2 regions of the Roseateles sp. P5_E4 genome follow, and region 1 is predicted to be linked to the other one. Evidence: predicted binding sites of a transcription regulator. Region 1 holds the regulator's gene; the other holds the start of a gene.
The links. Region 1 encodes FliA, which starts transcription of late flagellar genes. Its sites were predicted from a motif close to CTAAAGTTTNNNNNNNNNNNGCCGNTA; they were not measured.

Region 1 (10,324 bases):
AAGCGCGCCGCTGCACCGGTTCAATCTCAGCCTCAGCCTAAACCTCGCCCGGCGCCGCCCGTGCTGCGCGACGAGATCCGCATCCCGTCAGCCAGTTCGCAACGCGCGGTGCCGCAGCTCAGCGACATCGGTGCCGTGGAGCCCATGCCGCTGCCCGGCCAGCCCAATGCCAGCCAGCGCAACCAGATGGACATGGCTTCCGAGCTGCGCCAGATGCGTGGCCTGATCGAAGAACGTTTTTCGTCGCTGGCCTTCATGGAAAAGCTGCAGCGCCAGCCCGTGCAGGCGCGTCTGACGCAAAAGCTGCTGGAACTGGGCTTCAGCCCGGCCCTGGTTCGCAAGCTGGCCGAGAGCTGCCCGTCCGAGTTCAAGCCCGGCTCGCCCGCCGACCCGGCCGACGAGACCGCCTGGGCCGCCCATGTGCTGTCACGCAACCTGCATACCGATGAGGCCGCCCCGGCCATCGAGGACCGCGGCGGCGTGTTCGCGCTGATCGGCTCCACCGGCGTCGGCAAGACGACGACGACCGCCAAGCTGGCTGCCCACTTCGCCACCAAGTTCGGTGCCAGCCAGCTCGGCCTCATCACACTGGACGCCTACCGCATTGGCGCCCACGAGCAGCTGCGCGCCTACGGCCGCATCCTCGGCGTGCCCGTGCACACCGCCCACGACCGCGCCTCGCTCGATGACCTGCTCGACCTGCTGTCCAGCAAGAAGCTGGTGCTCATCGACACCGCCGGCATGGCCCAGCGCGACAGCCGCACCCAGGAGCTGCTGGAGATGCTGGCCCACCCCAGCATCAAGAAGCTGCTCGTCATCAACGCAGCCCAGCAGGGTGAAACCATTGAAGACGTCGTCAACGCCTGGAAGGGCGCGGCCTGCGAAGGCGTCGTGCTCAGCAAGATCGACGAAGCCGTCAAGCTCGCCCCGGCCCTGGACACCCTGATCCGCCACAAGCTCAAGGTGCTGGGCGTGGCCAATGGCCAGCGCGTGCCGGAAGACTGGCACCGCCTGCCCAGCGTCGGCCTGGTGCAGCGCGCGCTCAAGGGCGCCGCCTCGGGCGCCTGGCGCATGGACAACACCGACGTCAATCTCATCTTTGCCGGTGCGCCGCTGACCGAAGGCATGAGGGCAGTCCACTGATGTCCATCATGCAAGACCAAGCCCACGGCCTGCGGCGGCTGTTCGCCGCCTCCAAGACCCGCTTCGTGCCGGTTGTCAGCAATCCGCGCGTCATGGGGGCCGGCGTGCTGCTGGAAGGCCTGTGCGCGGCCTTTGCCGAGCTGAACCTGAACACCCTGGTCGTCGACGCCGGTGAACACTCGGCCAAGCCCTCGGAGCTGGCCAGCGTCGATCTGTCCAACTGCATCGAGCGCCTGTCGCCCAAGGTGTCCTACCTTGCCGCGCGCGGGCTGCCGCTGCGCCACATCAATGCCCATGGTTCGGCGGCTTCCTTTCTGGAGGCCGTGGCTGACGCCGCACCCGACGCCGACGTCATCCTGCTGCACGCCCCGGCGGCCGAACTCGCCCGCATCGTGGCCCTGCGAGAGGTGCGCCCGCTGTTGCTGGCTGATACCGAGCCCGCCAGCGTCACGGAAGCCTACGCGGGCATGAAATGGCTCACACAACGAGCGGGGCTGATGGTCTACAGTCTGCTGATGGCCTGCCACCCTCAACTGCGCGTGGCCACCCGCATCGCGCAACAGCTTCATTCCTGCGCCGACGGCTTCCTCGGCGCGGTGCTGCGCGATTGGGCCTGCCTGGACCCAAGAGCCTCCCAGCACGCACCACTCACGCCTGAACTGCGCCATCTCGCCCGCGAGCTGCTGCTTGCAGCTCCCCCGGGAGCGGCCGTTGACGCCGCCTCCGACGCGACTCCGCTGCGCCCGGCGCGCAAGGCGTCTTCCCCGTTCATCGCTGCGCATTGATCTCGCCGGAGACCAAACATGATGCCCCCACGCTCACTGCGTTCGCTGCCCCCCGCGGGGGCGCTTCAGCCCCTTCGGGCGGCCGTGCGGAGCTGACCATGTACACACCCAAAGGCCGCCTCGACAACAGCACGCTGATCAAGCAGTACAGCCCGCTGGTCCGACGCCTGGCGCACCAGATGATTGCCAAGCTGCCGGCCAATGTGGAGGTGGATGACCTGATCCAGGTCGGGCTGATCGGCCTGACCGATGCGCTGTCGCGCTTCGACGCCGAGCAGGGCGTGCAGTTCGAGACCTTCGCCACCCAGCGCATCCGCGGCGCCATGCTCGACGAGTTGCGCGGCGGCGACTGGATGAGCCGCGGCACGCGCCGCCAGCAGCGTGAGATCGAAGTCGCGGTGCACAAGGTCGAGCAACGCCTGGGCCGCGCGCCGCGCGAGGACGAGATCGCCGCCGAGATGGGCCTGCCGCTGGCCGAATACCAGGAGCTGCTTGGCAAGGTGCGAGGCACCCAGCTGGTCTATCTGGAAGATATGTCGGGCGCCGACGGTGACAACGACTACCTCGACCGCCATGTGGCCGACGAGGGTGCCAACCCCGTCGCCCAGCTGCAGGACCACCGCATGCGCGAGGCGCTGGTGGCCGCCATCAAGAACCTGCCCGAACGCGAGCAGTTCGTCATGAGCATGTACTACGAGCACGACATGAATCTCAAGGAGATTGCGGCCGTGCTCAAGGTCACGGAGTCCCGCGTGTGCCAGTTGCACAGTCAGTCGATTGCAAGGTTGCGCGTTAAGCTGCGTGACTGGTAATTTACGGGGCCACTTCTTGCCGAGCCCCGGCCAATAAGCGGGGACAAATGCATGTTCAAGTGGCCCAAGGGCGGAGGTTCTTCCCCCGCCATCACTCGGGATGAGCCCGTCCGGCGAGATGACAGTGCGGCGTTGAATGTCGTCAAGCGGCTGGCCCGCTCGATTTCCACGGTCGGCAAGGATGCCGCGGAAGTGCGTGGTGCCCTGGAAGATACCCAGCGCATCGTCCAGGCCCAGAGCCAGGCCATGCAGGCCCTGGCTCAGCAGCTCAACCAGATTGGTCAGGCGCAGACCGCCATCACCACCGCCACCGCCCAGAGCGCTGCCGCAGTGCAGCGGGCCCGCGGCGCGCTCGGCGTCGTCGGTGGCGAGGTCGTTGGCATGGCGTCCACGCTGGCCCAGGTGTCGGGCGCCGCGGCCGAGATCACCAAGATTTCCCTGCAAACCCGCCTGGTCGCCTTCAACGCCGCCGTCGAAGCCAAGCACGCGGGCGATGCCGGGCGAGGTTTCGCTGTCGTTGCCGAGGCCGTCAAGGCGCTGGCCGGCCAGGTCGAGGCCTCGTCCAAGGCCATCGTCAGCGCCATCGCCAGCCTGCAGGAGCGCATCGATCGCTTCAGCGCCGAGCTGACCGAGAACCCGGCCAAGCCCAGCCAGATCCACGCCGCCTTCCACGAGGTCGAGCAGGACGTGCAGCGCATCTCCGCGTCGGCCGGCGAGAGCAGCCAGCAGATGAGCCTGCTCAACGAACGCGCCCATGAGCTGGAGCGCGAGGTGTCCCAGGCCTCGCACGGCCTCAAGGTGGCCTTCGACGGCAGCGACCGCTTCCTGCGCATGTCCGAGGAGCTCGTCGAGCAGATCGCCGAGAGCGGCGTCGAGGTCGACGACATGCCTTTCATCCGCACCGCCCAGCAGGCCGCCGCGGAGATCGGTACCCTGCTCGAAGAGGCGCTACGCGGTGGCCAGATCAGTCAGGCCGATCTGTTCGACGACAAATATCGCCCGATCGAAGGCACGGCGCCGCAGCAGCACACGACGCGCTTTTGCCAGTTGACGGATCGCCTCTTCCCCACCGTGCAGGAGAAGATGCTGGCCTTCAGCGACAAGGTGGTGTTCTGCATCGCGGCCGACCGCAACGGCTATATCGCGACGCACAACCGCAAGTACTGCCAGCCGCAGCGCCCGGGCGACACGGTCTGGAACACGGCCAACAGCCGCTACCGCCGCATCTTCAACGACCGCACCGGCCTGGCCTCGGCACGCAACACGCGGCCCTTCCTGCTGCAGACCTATCGGCGCGACATGGGCGGTGGCCGCTTCGTCATCCTGAAGGAGGCCGCGGCGCCCATCATCGTCGCCGGCAAGCACTGGGGCGGACTCCGCCTGGCTTTCAATTTCTGATCGGGAGCTACTGCACGGTGACGAAGAAGCTCGTGGCATCCTGCCCGGGCGCCACGGTCGCCCCATTGCTGCTGATCGAGCTGAACGCACCGCTGAGGCCACCGGTGGCCTGGATCAGCACGAGCTTCTGCCCCCGGGCGTAGCTGCCGCTGAAGTTCAGCACCAGGCTGCCACCGAGCATGGCAGGCCCGGCAACGCTGACATGGTCGTGGGTGACGCCAGGTGCGATGCCGGCGATAGAGAGCGTGAGCTGGCCGGTCGCGCCCTGCCGGAAGCTGCCCCCCAGCGCCAATTCATGTTGGCCGCTGGCCAGCCCCAGGGCCGCGTTGTTGACGACGTCGCCCGTGCCCATCGCATTGGCGCTGCCGGCCCAGGTGGTGCCCCCATTGAGCAGCGTGGCACCTCTGTAGCTGTTGTTCTGCAGCGTGAGCGCAGCAGCGCCGTTGTGAGCGAGGCTGCCGCTGCCGCTGATGTTGGACAGCGTGATCGCGGTCGTGGTGTTCTGGACGATGAGCTGGCCGTCGTTGACGATGGCATTGCTCGCCACGCCATTGGGCGACTCGGCCGTCAGCAGGCTGGCGTCACCGCTGTAGGTGGCCTGCAGGAAGGTCGATTTGCCCTTGCTCGCATTGACGGTGATGTAGTTCAGCGGCACGGGTGTTCCTGTGCCCAGGCGCAGGATGGCGTTGGCGCCGATGGTCGTGGTGCCGTTGTAGTTCTGCGGTTGGGCGAAGGTCACGTCGTTGCCCGGCGTCGGCATGACCTTGACGTTGCCCGTACCGACCGCGCCATCCCGGTGCGGGCCGCCCCCGCCGCCGGTGATGCCCACGTGCAGAGTCACCGGTCCGTTGTAGTTGAAGGCCAGCGTGCCGCTGCGCAGGTTGATGTAGGCGTTCTTCTTGCCAAGCGTCGGGTAGGGGTCGGCCGGCGACGGCGCCGACGGCAGAAAGAAGTTGGCGTGTGTGCCGTCGCCCCATTGGACGACGCCGGCGCCGCGCTCGATGTTGATGCCGCGGTAGCTGCCGTCGTTGCCGTTGACGTCGTTCGCGCCGCCGCGGTAGATGACCTTGGCGAAGTTCAAGCTGAGGTCGCTCAGGCCCGGGTTGACCAGGTTGGGATGGTTGTGCGGGCTGTTGTCGGTGTGGCTGTAGACGCCCGACATGACGATGGTCGACGGGCCGATGGCGTGGAAGTTGATGTCGTTCCCGTAGGCCGCTTCATAGATGTTCTGCGTCACCGTAACGACGCTGCCTGGCGGGCTCCAGACCAGCCATGAGCCTTCGTTGAGGACCGCCTTGGCATTGGCCAGCGATGCAGCGACATGGTTGCTGCCGAAATCCTGCCCGACGGTAAGAGCGAGCACACCCGAGTAGGTATTGACGCCACCCGATGAGTTGCCGCCCCAGACGTCCGGGGCCTGGACGATGCTGCCGCTGCCACTGATCTGGCCCAGCAGCACGAACTGCGCACTGCTGAGGATGATCGTGCCGTTGTTCAGGATGTTGTTGAGGTTGATCTCCCGGTTGATCAGGCTCGCCTCATTCTTGCTGTCGGACGTCGCGATGATGTTGGGCGAGCTGTCGGCACTGGTGTTGGTGCCGATCTGGAGCGTGGCGCCGGGATCGATGGTCAGCACCGGCGGGTTCAAGCCGGTGCGAGTCAGCGCATAGCCTGCGCCGGGATAGATTGTCTTTTTGACGACCTGGACTTGCTGGGCCGTCGGTAGCGTGAACGTGCTGGTGCGCGTGATGGTCAGCGTGCCCGTGCCGGCGGCGGGCATGAGGCGCAGCGTGCCCTGTCCGCTGATGATGCCGGAATAAGTCGTCGTGCCCGCGGGCAGCTTGATGACGGCGGTACCGTCCAGTGTGATGTCACGATTGGCGAGGACGTCCGCCGTGATGTCCCTGGCAGCCTGGACCGCCAGGGCGGAGGCGTCCGGTGTCGCGCTCGTGCTGGTGGCGTCTCCACCGCCGCCACAGGCCGTCGTGAGGACGGCGCAGCCGGCCAATAAAATTCCGCGCCGGCTGGCGCCAGTAAAGGTCGAACGCAAGGAGGCTCCTGCTGGATGATCTGCGAGCGCCGGTTGCCGCGCCCGCGCGCATCATGCCGGCGAGCCCGCTCCCGGCCGGAGTGCCAATTGCAACTTTCCGTTCACCCCAGGGGAACCGCGTCAAAGTTGGCGTGCAGCCTGCTTTGGGACGCGCCCGTGCAAATCACTCCGCGATACACGCCCGGTTCTTGCCGGTGTGCTTGGCCTCGTACAGGGCCACGTCGGCGCGGTCCAGCGCGGCTTCCAGCGTCTCGCCGGGGCGGTAGAGCGTGACGCCGGCCGAGAAGGTCACGAAGACGTCCTTGCCCTCGTGGTTGAACAGCGCACTGGACAACGAGCGCTGCAGCCGCACGAGCACCTGCTGGGCCTCGTCCAGCGGCGTGTTGGGCAGCATCAGCACGAACTCTTCGCCACCATAGCGCGCCACCATGTCGCCAGGGCGCAGCGAGGCCTGGGTGCGCTCGGCCAGCGACTTCAGCGCGATGTCGCCGGCATGATGGCCGAGGCTGTCGTTGAGCTTCTTGAAGTTGTCGATGTCCAGCAAAGCCAGGGCCACGCGAGTTGACTCCCGCTCGGCCTTGGCCTGCTCGATGCCGAAGGCCTGGATGAGGCCGCGGCGGTTGGCCACTTGCGTGAGCTGGTCGGTGTGGACTTCGTTGGACAGGCGGCGCAGCTCGCCCTCCAGCTCGTCGACACGCTGGTTCAGCGCGGCCGCGCGGTCGTGCTCGAGGGTCAGGCGCGCTTGAGTCTGGGACACCAGGCTCTGCACGCTGCGGCTCTCCTCGACCATCTCGCGCACGGTGCCGGTCAGGCTTTCCAGCGAATCGGCCTGCTCGATGGCCTCGGCATAGCGGCCGACGCTGGTCTGGAAGCGGTCGGTGTGTTGGCCCAGCTCGCCGAGTTCGGCCAGCATGCGCTGGATGAGGCCCTTCAATGAGTCTCGCGCCTTGGAGCGTTCCTCGCGCAGCGCGCGCTGGCGCTCGCGTGTGCCCGACAGCAGTTCGGACACGGTGCGCACGCCGCGGCCCGACAGGCCTTGGGCGAGTGCGTTGCTCATCGCCTCGGCCTGGCCTCGGGCCCAGGAATCGTCCTCGGCCAGATCGACGAGACTGCCGCTCAGCTCGCGGCACAGGCCGCCGAGTTCATCAAAGAGATGGCGGCGGTGGTCCAGCAGATGCCGGGCGCGCAGGCACAGCGCGGCCATCTGCGTGGCGCGGTCGGGGCTGGCGCCATGGGACTTCAATTCGGCCTGGGCGGCGTCGAGCTCGCGCATCAAGGCGTCGGCAGGCGTCGCCTCGGTCTGCGGCGAGCGCAGCGCATGGCGCACCGTGCCGTTCAGTTCGCTGCTGACGTCGGCCCAGTGGGGGCTGGTGTCAACAACCGGCGGCGGCGTGTCGCGCAGGCCGGTGCGGCTGAGTTCACCAAAGCCGGTGCTCTCGCGAAAACGGGACGTTTCGCCAAAGCCCGTCTCGGCAAATGTGCTCTCGGAGAAGAACTGGCTGGGCGTGCCGCCGTCCTCCTCCGTCTCCACGCCGCTGCCATCGCCGTCCTTGTCCCAGCTCGCGACGAGCTGGCCCAGGCGCTTGACGAGCTTGCCGCTGTCGTTGCGGCCCAGCTCCAGCACACGGTTGACGCCGTCCTTCTTGCGCGCCAGCGTCCAGTGCTTGCCGCCGCGCTCCAGGCCGCGCACCAGGCGCTCGATGGCCAGGGCCAGGGCCTCGGCCTGGGCCGCGGGGCCGGCCACGTCGAGCAGCTTGTCGACCTGGCGTTGCAGTTCGTCGAGCTTTTGTTCACGCAAGGCGGTCTGCAGCTCCTGGCGCGTGCTGCCCGAGGGCAGGGCCAGGCTGATCAGCTTGGACATCAGCTGCTGGAGGCGCTCGGAGACGGCGCTGGTGGCGCCACTGGCGGCCTGCGCCGGCTCGCCACCGCTTTCGATGGCGTAGGCGCGGGCGTAGTTCTCGGGTGTGGGTTCCAGCCTGGCCTGGGCGAGGCGCTGCAGCGCGGCCTTGGCCAGTTGGGCCGGCGGTAACTGAGAGCGCATGTCAGCTTTCCATCCGGCAAATGCCGCATATGCGGCACATGAAACATCCGGGCCGAGCGCCGGGCCGCTCCCTAGCCGGCCCGCGTTGGCGATGTGCTTGCCGGTCGAGCCGGCAAGCATCGCCGTCCCCCTGGGGGACCGGCCAAGGTACACCTTGGACGAGGGGCGTCATTTCTTTAACGCTGCCCGCGAGATGTGGCGTCGGTACTGCCGTCGGCCTGCGTGATCCAGGGCGCCTTGCGCGGCAGCACGGTCTGGGCGATCCAGCGCTCCAGCTCATCGGGCGGCAGCGCCTTGCTGAACAGGAAGCCTTGCATCAGCGAGCAGCCCAGGCGGTGCAGCACTTCCATCTGGCGCAGCGTCTCGACACCCTCGGCAATGACGCGCAAGCCCAGGGCCCGCGCCAACGCAATGATGGCCGTGACGACGGCCGAGCTTTGCGGCGTGATGCCGAGGTCGCGCACGAAGGTGCGGTCGATCTTCACTTCCGAGATCGGCAGCGTCGTCAGGTAGGCGAGGGACGAATAGCCGGTGCCGAAGTCGTCGATGGAGATCTCCACACCCACTTCGTTCAGGCGATGCAGAGACGGGATGACGTTCTGCAGGTCCTTCATCAGGTTGTTCTCGGTGATCTCGAGCTGGATCGACCGGTGCGGCACGCCATAGGCGCTGACGCATTGGTGGATGTGCTCGACGAGATCGGTACGCTCGAACAGCCGGCTGGGCAGGTTGACGGCGATGGAATCGCTGAAGCCGAACTGCAGTGACCACAGCTTGGCCTGGCGGGCCGCTTCCTTCAGGGCCCATTCGGACAGCGGCACGATGAGGCCAGTCTCTTCGGCCAGCGGGATGAAATCGGCCGGCGGCACCAGCACATTGCCACGCTGCCAGCGCATCAGCGCCTCGGCGCCCACCATGCGGGCGGCGCGCACGTCGATCTTGGGCTGGTAGTGCAGCACGATCTCATTGCGCTCCAGCGCCTTGTGCAGGGCGCTTTCCAGCTCCAGCTTCTGCTTGCCGTGGCCGGCCAGCTGCGGCGAATAGACGGCCGAGGCATTGCGGCCCTGGCTCTTGACCGCGTACATCGCCACGTCGGAATTGCGCAGCAGGTCGGCCATGGTCTGGCCGTCGCGCGGGTACAGCGCAATGCCGACGCTGGCCGTGACGAAGCACTCCTGGCCGCCGACGAAGATGGGCTCGCGCAGGGCGTCCAGCACGCGCTGGGCGACCCGTTCGGCATCGCGTTCGTCGGCCACCTCGGGCAGCAGGGCGACAAACTCGTCACCGCCCAGGCGGCCCACGGCTTCCAGGCCGCGATGGCTGCGGTTGCCCAGGCCGTCGAGCACGCCTTCCAGGATCTGGTCGGAATGGCGCACGCAACTGCGCAGGCGACGGCCGACCTCGACGAGGAGCTCGTCGCCGGCGGCGTGGCCCAGGGTGTCGTTGATGACCTTGAAGCGGTCCAGGTCGATCAGCAGCAGGCCAACCTCGTGGCCGCCGCGGCGCGCGCTCTCGATGGCGCGCTCGACACGGTAGATCAGCTGGCGACGATTCGGCAGGCCGGTCAGCGCATCGAAGTGCGCCAACTGGCGGATGCGGTCCTCGGCCTGGCGGCGGTCGGTCACGTCCTGCAGGATGCCGGTGTAGCCGTTGACGCCGCCCTGCTCATTGAACTCGGGCTCGGCCTCGATATGGACGACGCGCTGGCGGCCGTCGGGCAGGGTCAGTGGCAGGTCGGTGACCAGCACCGAGGTGTGGGCGATGACGTCGCGCAGCAGGCGCAGGAAGACATGGCGGTCGTCCGCCGGCACCATGCGCATGACGCCGATGAAGTCCAGCCGGTCCTGTGGGCCGCGGCCGAAGACGCGCAGGCCCTCGGCGGAGATGGCGAAGCTGGCGGCTGTGTCGCGCCACCATTCGAAGCTGCCCATGCGGGCCAGATCCTGGGCGCGCGCCAGCTTGGCCTTGCTGCGCTCCAGCTCAAGCCGGGTGCGCGAGCTGCGCAGCAGATAGCGCAGCCGGCCGTCGAGCAGGCTCCATTGCGGCGACTTGACGAAGAAGTCGGTCGCGCCGGCCTGGTAGGCGCGGTTGATGG
Region 2 (10,324 bases), on a different contig from region 1:
ACCTACGCGCTGGACGACGGCTTTCAGTCCGAGCTTTGCCTGCAGAACTCGAACGGGCTGCAGGCCAGCCTGAGACATGACTTCGCCGACGGCGCCAGCACGCTGGACCTGATGATCGAGCTCGGTGCACCCAACCCGCTCGCACCGGCGCTGTTCTACAGAAGCCACCTGCGGCAGCAGGGTCGGTTGCGATCCTTTGCCGACAAGCAGGTGCCCGGTCTGAACCGCCTGTTTGGCGCCCCGCATCTGTACGTCTGGGGCGACGGTCGCGATCTCGCTTTCCTGGACGACTTGAAGGCGCTGGGTATTGCCAGGCTCGTGATCAGCTACGACCAGGACCCGAAGACGCACAAGCACCTGGTCCGGCCGGCCTACCTGAAGAAGGCCCATGGCCTGCGCTACCTGGCGGGGCCCTACGACGCCTTCGACAATGGCCAACCCGACGACACGGCCGACATGCCCGCCGCGATCTGGGGGCCTGAGCTCTATCCGTCGGGCTGCCTGCGCGACAAGCAGGGCGCCGTCGTGCCGGGCTTCGCCAGCCGAGGGTGCCAGATGTCCAGCGAAGCCATCGCACGGCACCCGGCAGGCTTTGTCCCGGCGCAGCGCTACGAGGGGCACATCCGTGACGGCGCGAGCCAGGTCTTCATCGACGTGGACGGCTTCGGCAACTTCTACGACGACTTCAGCCCCGAGCACCGCATGACCAAGGCGCAGGACCGCCGCAACGTCCTGGCCCGCCTGGAACTGGGCATGCGCAAGTTCGGCCTGGTGCTGGGCTCGGAGAATGTGACCGCCTGGAGCGCCGACGTCACGCATTACTCGCACGGCACGGGGCAGGCCCACGTGGCGGCGTTCTGGCCCCTGCTCAGCGACAAGCGCTTCAGCGGCTATTGGCCACCGGAGCGCCCTCCGATCTATTTCGGCCGCTTCACGCCCACGGCTGACGAAGCACGCGCTCTGTTCGAACCCGCTGATCGCCTGCCCCTGTTCGATGCGGTCTACCACGACGCGTTGGTGACCGTGGATCGTTGGGAACTCAGCCTGACCAAGGTGGTGGGCCAGGAAGCGCGCCGCTACGCCCGTTCGCTGTTGTACGGCGTGCCAACTCTGTGGAACCTTGACCGGCGCGACCTCGCCAGTGCCGCCGCCTGGCTGAAGGCGGCGCATGACGACTTCCAGGCCGTGCACGGCGTGTCGGCACCCGTGGCGCTCACGGCCTTCGCGTGGCTCACGGACGACCACAGCGTGCAGCAGGTCAGCTACGCAGACGGCAGGGCCGTGACAGCCAACTTCGGCAGCCGGGCCTGGCAGGGCCTGCAGCCGAACTGCGTCAGACTCAGCGGGCGCTCGGTGCTGCCCAGGACTTTCTGCCCGCCCGCGACGGCACTGAACCCTGGCTGAGACACCTTCCCGGGCGCAGACGCAGGCTCCGGTGCCGTAGGCCCACGAATCCCTAGCGAAATCAACAGCCTAGGCGCCTTTCTCGCATCTGAGGTGTTGGCTTTCGAGTCGACCGCCATCCCCCTTTGGAGGGATACGACGGGGGATGCCCGCCCGCCCACCCCCCCTCGGCACCCCCAAAGGGCGATACCCCCGCGGCCGGCCGGCTCCGAGACTGGCTCCATCGAAAACAGGAGCCAACATGCAATCTCAATCCACCCCACTTGCCCCGGATGACGCGCTCTGGGCCAGCGCCTCGCTGCTGCGCATCACCATCAGCCAGTTGCGCGCATGGGAAGCCGAATACGCGCCGCACCTCGCCGCGCAGCCGACGACCGATGAAGAGGCCTGGGAAGGCACCGAACTGGACCCGCGGAGGACGGTGCTTTGATGATCAACAAACCTGTCGGCTTCGCCGCGCTGCTCGAGAAGATGCCGCGGCGTTTCGCGGCCCGGGCCAAGCGGGTCGAAGAGCGAGCCAGGCTCAGGCGTGAGGCTCAGGCCAAGCGCTTCGAGATGGAATTTCTGTGCGCCATCGAGGTGAAGGAAGGCGGCTGGAACGAGTGGCAAGACACCGTCGCCGAGTTCGCCGCCAGAGCAGGAGACGATCATGGGATTGCTTGATGCGAACCGCCATCTTGGCGCCGAGGCCGGCGTCAGCCATTGGGCCTTCGACAGCGCCGCCGGCAGGATCAGCGCCCGCGATGGCGACGGGAACCTGGTGATGGCCATCGCCACCGGCCCGCTCTTCGGCGCCCGATTGGCTGCCGCCTTCAATTCGCCCACGCCTGTCACGATGCCCTATGCCGGCGCCGGGTCTCGCGTTGGGGCAGAGGGGCGATGCGCGGTGGTCGGGGGATTCTGGGCGCCTGAACCGCGCCCCGGTCTTACTCAGGCGTAAACGTTCACGTTGCGCCCCAGCGTGCCTTCGGTCGCCAGTGCCGGCTGCTGCGGCAGCGCGCTGAGCAGGGCCATGGCGCCCGCCGCCTGAATGTCGATCGCCTTGCGCAGCACCAGGAGGCCGACCGCATCGGCTGCCCCTTGGGTATTGCTCGACGCGATGTTGACGCTGGCGGAGTTGGCGATGTCCATCTCGCATGTATCGGCAGGCCTGATCAGAACTTGAGTCGGAACGAGCAGCCTGGCACGACGGCGAGCTTGTATGGTGAAGAGCTGAGGCCCGGCATATCCGCGCTCGGTGCTAGCGTCGGCGCCGCTTGCTGATCAACACCGTCGGGAAGCTCACCGGCAGCGTGCGCGGGTAGTCGCGGCTGAAGTGCAGGCCGCGGCTCTCGTGGCGCATCAGGGCCGAGCGCACGATCAGCTCGGCGCATTCGACGAGGTTGCGCAGCTCCAGCAGGTCGCGTGTGACGCGGAAGCTCCCGTAGTAGTCATCAATCTCGCCGCGCAGCAGCTTGATGCGGTGCAACGCGCGCTCCAGGCGCTTGGTGGTGCGCACGATGCCGACGTAGTTCCACATCAACAGGCGAAGTTCGTCCCAGTTGTGGGCGATGACGACCTGCTCGTCGGCGTTCTCGACCTGGCTCTCGTCCCAGGCTGGGATGGGGGCCCCGTCGGGGAGCGGGTGCGACAGGATGTCGGCCGCGCAGGTCTGGCCCAGCACCACGCATTCCAGCAGCGAGTTGCTGGCCAGGCGGTTGGCGCCGTGCAGGCCGGTATAGCCGGTTTCGCCCACGGCATACAGGCCCGGCAGGTCGCAGCGGCCGAGCAGGTCGGTCACGGCACCGCCGCAGGTGAAGTGCACGGCCGGCACGACGGGAATGGGCTGCCTGGCGATGTCGATGCCGAGCTTGAGGCAGCGGGCGTGGATGGTCGGGAAATGCTCGATGAGGAAGGCTTCTCCCAGGTGGGTGGCGTCCAGCCACACATGGTCCAGGCCGTGCCTTTTCATCTCGAAGTCGATGGCGCGGGCGACGATGTCGCGCGGCGCCAGCTCCATGCGCTCGTCATGCGCCGCCATGAAGCGGGTGCCCCCGAGATGTTCAGGCAGCTTCAGGTAGGCCCCCTCGCCGCGCAAGGCCTCGGTGATGAGGAAGCTGCGCTCCTGCGGGTGATACAGGCAGGTCGGGTGGAACTGGATGAATTCCATGTTCGCGACCCGGCAGCCGGCGCGCCAGGCCATGGCGATGCCATCGCCGGTCGAGGTGTCGGGGTTGGTGGTGTAGCGGTAGACCTTGCCGGCACCGCCAGTGGCCAGCACGACGGCGCGTGCCGCCAGCGTCTCCACGCGCTGGGTGTCGATGTCCAGCGCGTAGGTGCCGTAGACGCGGGTAGGTTCGTCGCGCTGCACGTGGCGTGACGTGATCAGGTCCAGCGCCATCCAGCGCTCGCGCAGCGTGATGTTGGGGTGCTTGCGGGCCAACTCCAGCAGCTGGTCGTGGATGGCCTTGCCGGTGGCGTCGGCCGCGTGGGCGATGCGGCGCACGGCGTGCCCGCCCTCACGCGTCAGGTGCAGGCCCATCGGGCCGGTGTCGTCGGTCGTGAAGGGCACCCCCTGGTCCACCAGCCAGCCCACGGCCGCGGCGCTGCGCTCGGCGATGAAGCGGGCCGCGGCTTCGTCGACGAGGCCTGCGCCAGCGTCCTGGGTGTCGCGCACATGGCTTTCGATGGAATCGTCGCTGCCCAGCACGCCGACGATGCCGCCCTGGGCCCACGCGGTGGCCGCCTCGGTCAGCTCGCGCTTGGCGAGGATGACGACGGGCACGCTGTCGGCGAGATGCAGGGCCACGGTGAGGCCGGCCAGGCCGGCGCCGATGATGACGACGGGGGCGTCGTCTGGGGGGGCAGCAGTCATGGCCGGGCATTGTCGTGCAGTGCCGGCACTCCCGCGCCATGGTGAGGATTGCCATCACACGCAGGCTGCCTACGCCACGCCCTCCCCTATGCTGCGCGCCGCTGTCAACGAAGCAGTGCAGGGAGCGATATGGAGATATTGAAGTGCTGGGCCGGCGTCGTTGCCGGCCTTTTGCTGTTCGTCAGCGCCGCGCGGGCGGCCCCACCGCCGGCCGAGGTGTTCTTTGGCGATCCGGACATCGGCGAAATCGCGCTGTCGCCCTCGGGCAAGCGGCTGGCCATCACGACCGCCAAAGGCGCCAAGCGCGTCGGCCTCGTCGTGCTGGAACTGGCCCCCGGTGGCAAGCTGACGCGAGCCGTGCAATTCGGCAAGGAGGATGTCACTCAGGTCCATTGGGTCAACGATGACCGGCTCGTCTTCAGCCTCACGGACCTGAGTGGCGAGAACTGGCGGCCGCCGGGCCTGTTCGCCGTGAACGCGGACGGCACCGGGCTGCGAAAGCTCATCGAGCGCGACAACCGCTTCGGGATCAACAAGGGGGAGCCTGACTACAGCTTGCTGGACTGGAGCCACAGCCTGCGCCTGGTGCCCGAGCCACGGCCCGGTGAACCCAATGAAGAAGTGCTGGTGACCTCCTACTCGCGCCGCACCCAGGCGCTGTTGTGGCTGAACACTCGCACGGGCATGACGCGCGACGTCGCCGTTCAGGCACCGGCCGACAACATCCAGCAGTGGCTGGTCGACGCCAGCGGCGCGCCCCGCGCCGCAGTGAGCTTCACGAACGACCGCCTGCAGGCTTACTGGCTCAAGCCGGGCAGCACGCAATGGGAGCAGCTCTACGACACGACGGTGCTGAAACAGCCCTTCAGGCTCCACGACGTCGACAGCAAAGGCACGCTCTACGTCACGCACGTGCCCAAAGGAAGCCCGCAAGGCGTGTTGGCGCGCTACGACGCCCAAGCGAAAGCGCCCGCTCAGGCCGCCATCGTGGCAACGCCTGGCTTCGATTTCGCCGGCCACCTGATCACCGAAGGCGGCACCGTGCTGGGCGTGCGGGCGCTGGTGGACAGTGAGGCGACGGTCTGGCTGGATGAGCGCATGGCCAAGTTCCAGCAGCAGGCCGACAAGCGCCTGCCTGGCTTCATCAACCGCATCAGCTGCCTTCGCTGCGGCCAGCAGGATATGGTGGCCATCATCAAGTCCTACGGCGATCACGACCCCGGCAAGGTCTGGCTCTACCTGGGTAAACCGCCCGACGGAGAGCCCCACTGGCGCTCCATCGGCCGGGTGCGCGAGGCAGTCGCCCCCGAGCAGATGGCCACGATGGATTTCAAGACCATCAAGGCCCGTGACGGACGCGAACTGCCGGTGTGGATCACGCGCGCCGACGATGCCAAGGGGCCGCGCCCGGCCGTTGTGCTGGTGCACGGCGGGCCTTGGGTGCGGGGCCATGTCTGGGAATGGGACAAATGGGGGCAGTTCCTGGCCTCGCGCGGCTACGTCGTCATCGAGCCGGAGTTCCGCGGCAGCGCCGGCTACGGCGAGGAGCATCTGCGCGCCGGCTTCAAGCAATGGGGCCAGGCCATGCAGGACGACGTGACCGACGCGCTGCGCTGGGCGCAGAAGGAAGGGTTGGCCAGCGAGAAGGCCTGCATCATCGGCGCCAGCTACGGCGGCTACAGCACGCTGATGGGCCTGGCCAGGGAACCCGACCTCTACCGCTGCGGCGTGGCATGGGTGGCCGTGACGGACCTGGAGCTGATGGTGCAGGGGTCGTGGTGGGTGAGCGATGACAGCAGCATCGCCCGCAAGCTGACCCTTCCCGAGATGGTCGGCGACCCCAAGCAGGATGCCGCCATGCTGGCCGCCAACTCACCGGTGAAGCTGGCCTCGCGCATCAAGGCGCCGGTGCTGCTGGCCTACGGCGAGGCAGACCTGCGCGTGCCCATCGTGCATGGCAAGCGCATGCGCGACGCCCTGACAGCGGCCGGCAATCCACCGGAATGGGTCAGCTACCCCGAAGAAGGCCATGGCTTCGGCAAGCCCGAGAACCGACTGGACTTCGCCCGCAGGGTGGAGACCTTTCTCGCCAAGCATTTGGACCAGCCATGAAGCAGCGTCTGCTCGCCCCACTGATCCTGCTGGCCACGCTCGCCACGGGGACCCCGGTCCTGGCCGCGCCGCCGCCGGCCGAAGCCTTCTTCAAGGACCCCACCATCGTCGAGGCCGTGCTGTCGCCGTCGGGCCGCAAGCTCGCCGTGAGGAGCACCTTCGGCGGGCCGCGCGTCGGCCTCGGGGTCTTCGACCTCAACCCTGGCGGCAAGCCGATGCGCACCGCGCAGTTCAATGATGGTGACATCTCGCAGGCCTACTGGGTCAACGATGACCGGCTGGTCTTCAGCGTCACGGACCTGTCCGATGGCAGCGGCCGCCCCAATGGCGCGCCTGGCTTGTTTGCAATCAACCCCGACGGCAGCCAGATCCGACAGTTGGTGCGGCGCATGGGGCGGCCATTCTTCACTGACGGCAGCCGGCAGGATCGTCTGCTGGACTGGAACCACCGCCTGCTGGCCGTGCCACGGCCACAACCGAACGAGGTCAACGAAGAGGTGTTGCTGGCCGAGTTCACGCCTGACGAGCGCCACCTGGAAACGCCGCTGTGGCTCAACACCCGCACCGGCCGCACGCGGCTGACCGACGTGAACACCCCACCCGACACCGTGGGCTGGGTGACCGACAGCCGCGGCGAGCTGCGCGTCGCGCTGACGCGCCGCGACGGCCGGCGAGGCGCCCTGTGGCGCGGCCCGGGCCGCCAGGACTGGCAGCCTTTGTACGAAAGCGATCTGCTGAACGCGCCCTTCGGCATCAACGCCGTCGACGATGCCGGCCGGCTCTATGTGACGCACACCCAGCGCGGCAGCGAAACGGTGCTGAGCCTGTACGACTTCGAACGTCACGCGCCAGACCCCAAGCCCCTGGTCGTGACACCGGGCTTCGACTTCAACGGTCGTGTGCTCAATGACGCTGCGGGCACTGCCCTGGGCGTGCGTGTCACGACCGACGCCGAGACGACGGTCTGGCAGAACGCCGCCATGCAGGCGCTGCAAAAGGCGGCGGACGAGCGCATGCCGGGCCGCGTCAACAGCATCAGTTGCAGGCGCTGCGGCCAGGCCGATGTCGTGGCGCTGGTGCGCTCCTACAGCGACCGCGAGCCCGGCCAGTTGTGGCTCTACCAGGCCCAGCCGCCCGCGGGCGAAGCAGCTTGGCGCCCCGTGGGCCGCATGCGCAACGCGATCGAGCCGTCCGAGATGGCACAGATGGACCTGCACCGCATCAAGGCACGCGATGGCCGCGATTTGCCTGTCTGGGTCACGAAGAACGCCGAGGCCACAGGTCCGCTGCCGGCCGTCGTTCTCGTACACGGTGGACCCTGGGTGCGCGGCAATGCCTGGGGTTGGCATGCCTATGCGCAATTCCTGGCCTCGCGAGGCTACGCCGTGATCGAGCCGGAGTTCCGCGGCAGCACCGGCTACGGCCGAGACCATTTCCGCGCCGGCTTCCGCCAGTTCGGCCAGGCCATGCAGGACGACGTGGCGGACGCGCTGCGCTGGGCGCAGGAACAGAAGATCGCCAGCGACAAGGCCTGCATCGCCGGCGCCAGCTACGGCGGCTACAGCACGCTGATGGGCCTGATCAAGGACCCCGAGCTCTACCGCTGCGGCGTGGCCTGGGTGGCCGTGACCGACCTGGATCTGTATGTGGCGGGGTCCTGGTGGGTCCGCGATGACATCCCCGAGTGGGGCCGCCAGTTCCAGCTGCGCGACATGGTGGGCGACCCGGAGAAGGACGCCGCCCTCATCGCCGCTCATTCACCCGTCAAGCAGGCGGCCCGCATCAAGGCGCCCGTGCTGCTGGCCTTCGGTGAAGCCGACCTGCGGGTGCCTCTGGCCCACGGAGAGCGCCTGCGCAAGGCCATGCGCGAGGCCGGCAACGAGCCGGCCTGGGTGACCTACCCCGGCGAAGGCCATGGCTTTGCGGTGCTCAAGAATCGCGCCGATTTCGCCGAGCGCATGGAGGCTTTCCTGGCCAAATACCTGGGCCCGACTAGCCCTTGAACCCGTTGTAATGCCGCCGCCACTCCGGTGGCTTCCATAGGTGGGCCAGGCGCATGCCCCAGGTCTTCTCCTGGGCCATGTCGTGGAACATCGCCCGCCACTCGTGCGCATTCAGCCAGAACAGGTTGTGTGTGTAAAAGGGGTGCTCCAGGCCGTAGTCCACCGCCGCCTCCTCGGGCACGAAAGTGCCGAACAGGCGGTCGAAGACGATCAGCGTGCCGCCGAAGTTCTTGTCGATGTATTGCGGGTTGCGGCCGTGGTGGGCGCGGTGGTGGGACGGCGTGTTGAAGATGAACTCGAACCAGGCCGGCATCTTGCCCACCCAGCCGGTGTGCACGAAGAACTGATAGCCCAGGTTGAGTGACAGCGCGAACAGCACCCAGCGAGGCTCGAAGCCCAGCCACACGGCCGGCAGGTAGAACAGCCAGTTGCCCGCAATCGGATAGAACCAGCTCTGGCGCAGCGCGGTGCCGAAGTTCATCTTCTCCGAGCCGTGATGCACGACATGGGCACACCAGAACCAGCGGATGCGGTGGCTGCCGCGGTGGAACCAGTAATAAAGGAACTCGACGAGCAGGAACAGGCCGATGAAGCGCCAGACGGTCACATCCACGGTGAAGAGGCGGTGGTCATGGACCCAGCCCATGGCCGGCAACACCAGCACGACGAGCAGCACCAGGTCGGCAACCAGGTAGCTGCCACCGCTGTTCATGCTGTCGAAGGTGTCCCAGAGGTCGAAGACGCCGGTCCTGCGAAAGCGCCAGGCCTCCATCGCGATGAAGACGCCGAAGACGGGTGACAACATGACCAGCGTCAGGTCGCGCCAGTCGCCGTGGCGGTGGTAGAGGTCGAGCAGCCAGTCCATGCCGCCATGTTGATCCGAAACGGCCAGGCTTTCTTGACGGCAAAACCCGGGTTTTTGACGGATCACGCCACGCCTGGGGAGATCACGCAGAGGACGGTGGCCGGCACTGCTGCATCATCGACCGGCCGTGGATGAGACCCGTGTCGCCGCCAGCTATGTCCAGTTGCTCTTCGAGCACATGGGCGCGCTCGGCCGCGCCGAAGCCCTTGGCACACCGCCGGCGCCGGCCGAGACCTTTGTCGCGCTGCGCCGCTGGCAGGCGCTGCTCGAGCGGGCACGCGACCTCGACCCCGGCCCGAAGTCGACCTTCCCGCTGCGCCTGGCGCGCGGCATCGCGCCGCGGCACTTCGGCGTCGTCGGCTTCGCGGCGCTGGCCTGCGGTACCTTGGGCGAGGCCCTGCAGCGGCTGGAGCGCTATCACCGCTCGGTCTATGACGTGAACATCGCCCAGGTTCACCCCTGCCCCGAGGGCATCTGCATCGAATGGGGCGTGGAGCGCGGCCGCCCCGGCGCCCTCGTCGACGAGACCGCCATCGCGGCCCTGGTGCAGCTGACGCGTGAGTTCACGGGCAGGCCGGTGCACGCACTGGCGGCGGACTTCGTCAACCGCCACCCGGCCGACGTGCGGCCCTACGAGGACTTCTTCGGCGGCCCGGTGCGCTTCGATCAGCCCAGCACACGCCTTGTGCTGGCGCTGCGCGACCTCGCCCTGCCCTTGCGCGGCGCCGACGCGGCCCTGCTGGCGCTGCTCGACGATCAAGCCGAACGCCTGCTGCAGGAGGTGGCTGCCATCAGCGAGCCGGTCGGCGTCTGGCGCCAAGCCCTGGTCGGCCTGATCCGCAGTGGCCGCACCCAGCTGCCCGATCTGGCGCTCAGCCTGCAGATGAGCCCGCGCAGCCTGCAGCGGCGGCTGGCCGAACAGGGCCAGAGCTTCCAGGCCCTGCTGTCGCAGACTCGCCAGCAACTGGCCGAGGCCTATCTGCGCGACCCCGGCGTCGAGCTGGCCGAGGTGGCTCTGCTGCTCGGCTATTCCGAGCAAAGCGCCTTCACGCGCGCCTTCCGGCAGTGGACAGGCCAGGCGCCGCT

Region 2: a site for FliA is predicted at 2,544-2,570, ahead of ACXJLH_RS18110 (putative motility protein). Genes of this name have one in related genera too.

What each region holds. Positions count from the first base shown of each region.
Region 1 is NZ_JBFUMS010000006.1:227,594-237,917, reverse strand. Features, by position in the region: gene flhF (flagellar biosynthesis protein FlhF) at 1-1,143, shown strand, start outside; gene ACXJLH_RS14025 (flagellar biosynthesis protein) at 1,152-1,928, shown strand; gene ACXJLH_RS14020 (RNA polymerase sigma factor FliA) at 2,027-2,740, shown strand; gene ACXJLH_RS14015 (methyl-accepting chemotaxis protein) at 2,873-4,138, shown strand; gene ACXJLH_RS14010 (autotransporter) at 4,146-6,188, opposite strand; gene ACXJLH_RS14005 (GGDEF domain-containing protein) at 6,352-8,229, opposite strand; gene ACXJLH_RS14000 (putative bifunctional diguanylate cyclase/phosphodiesterase) at 8,406-10,324, opposite strand, start outside.
Region 2 is NZ_JBFUMS010000009.1:77,687-88,010, forward strand. Features, by position in the region: gene ACXJLH_RS18090 (glycoside hydrolase) at 1-1,404, shown strand, start outside; gene ACXJLH_RS18095 (hypothetical protein) at 1,646-1,834, shown strand; gene ACXJLH_RS18100 (hypothetical protein) at 1,831-2,067, shown strand; gene ACXJLH_RS18105 (hypothetical protein) at 2,054-2,344, shown strand; gene ACXJLH_RS18110 (putative motility protein) at 2,335-2,535, opposite strand; gene nadB (L-aspartate oxidase) at 2,645-4,258, opposite strand; gene ACXJLH_RS18120 (alpha/beta hydrolase family protein) at 4,388-6,370, shown strand; gene ACXJLH_RS18125 (S9 family peptidase) at 6,367-8,373, shown strand; gene ACXJLH_RS18130 (sterol desaturase family protein) at 8,363-9,238, opposite strand; gene ACXJLH_RS18135 (AraC family transcriptional regulator ligand-binding domain-containing protein) at 9,366-10,324, shown strand, end outside.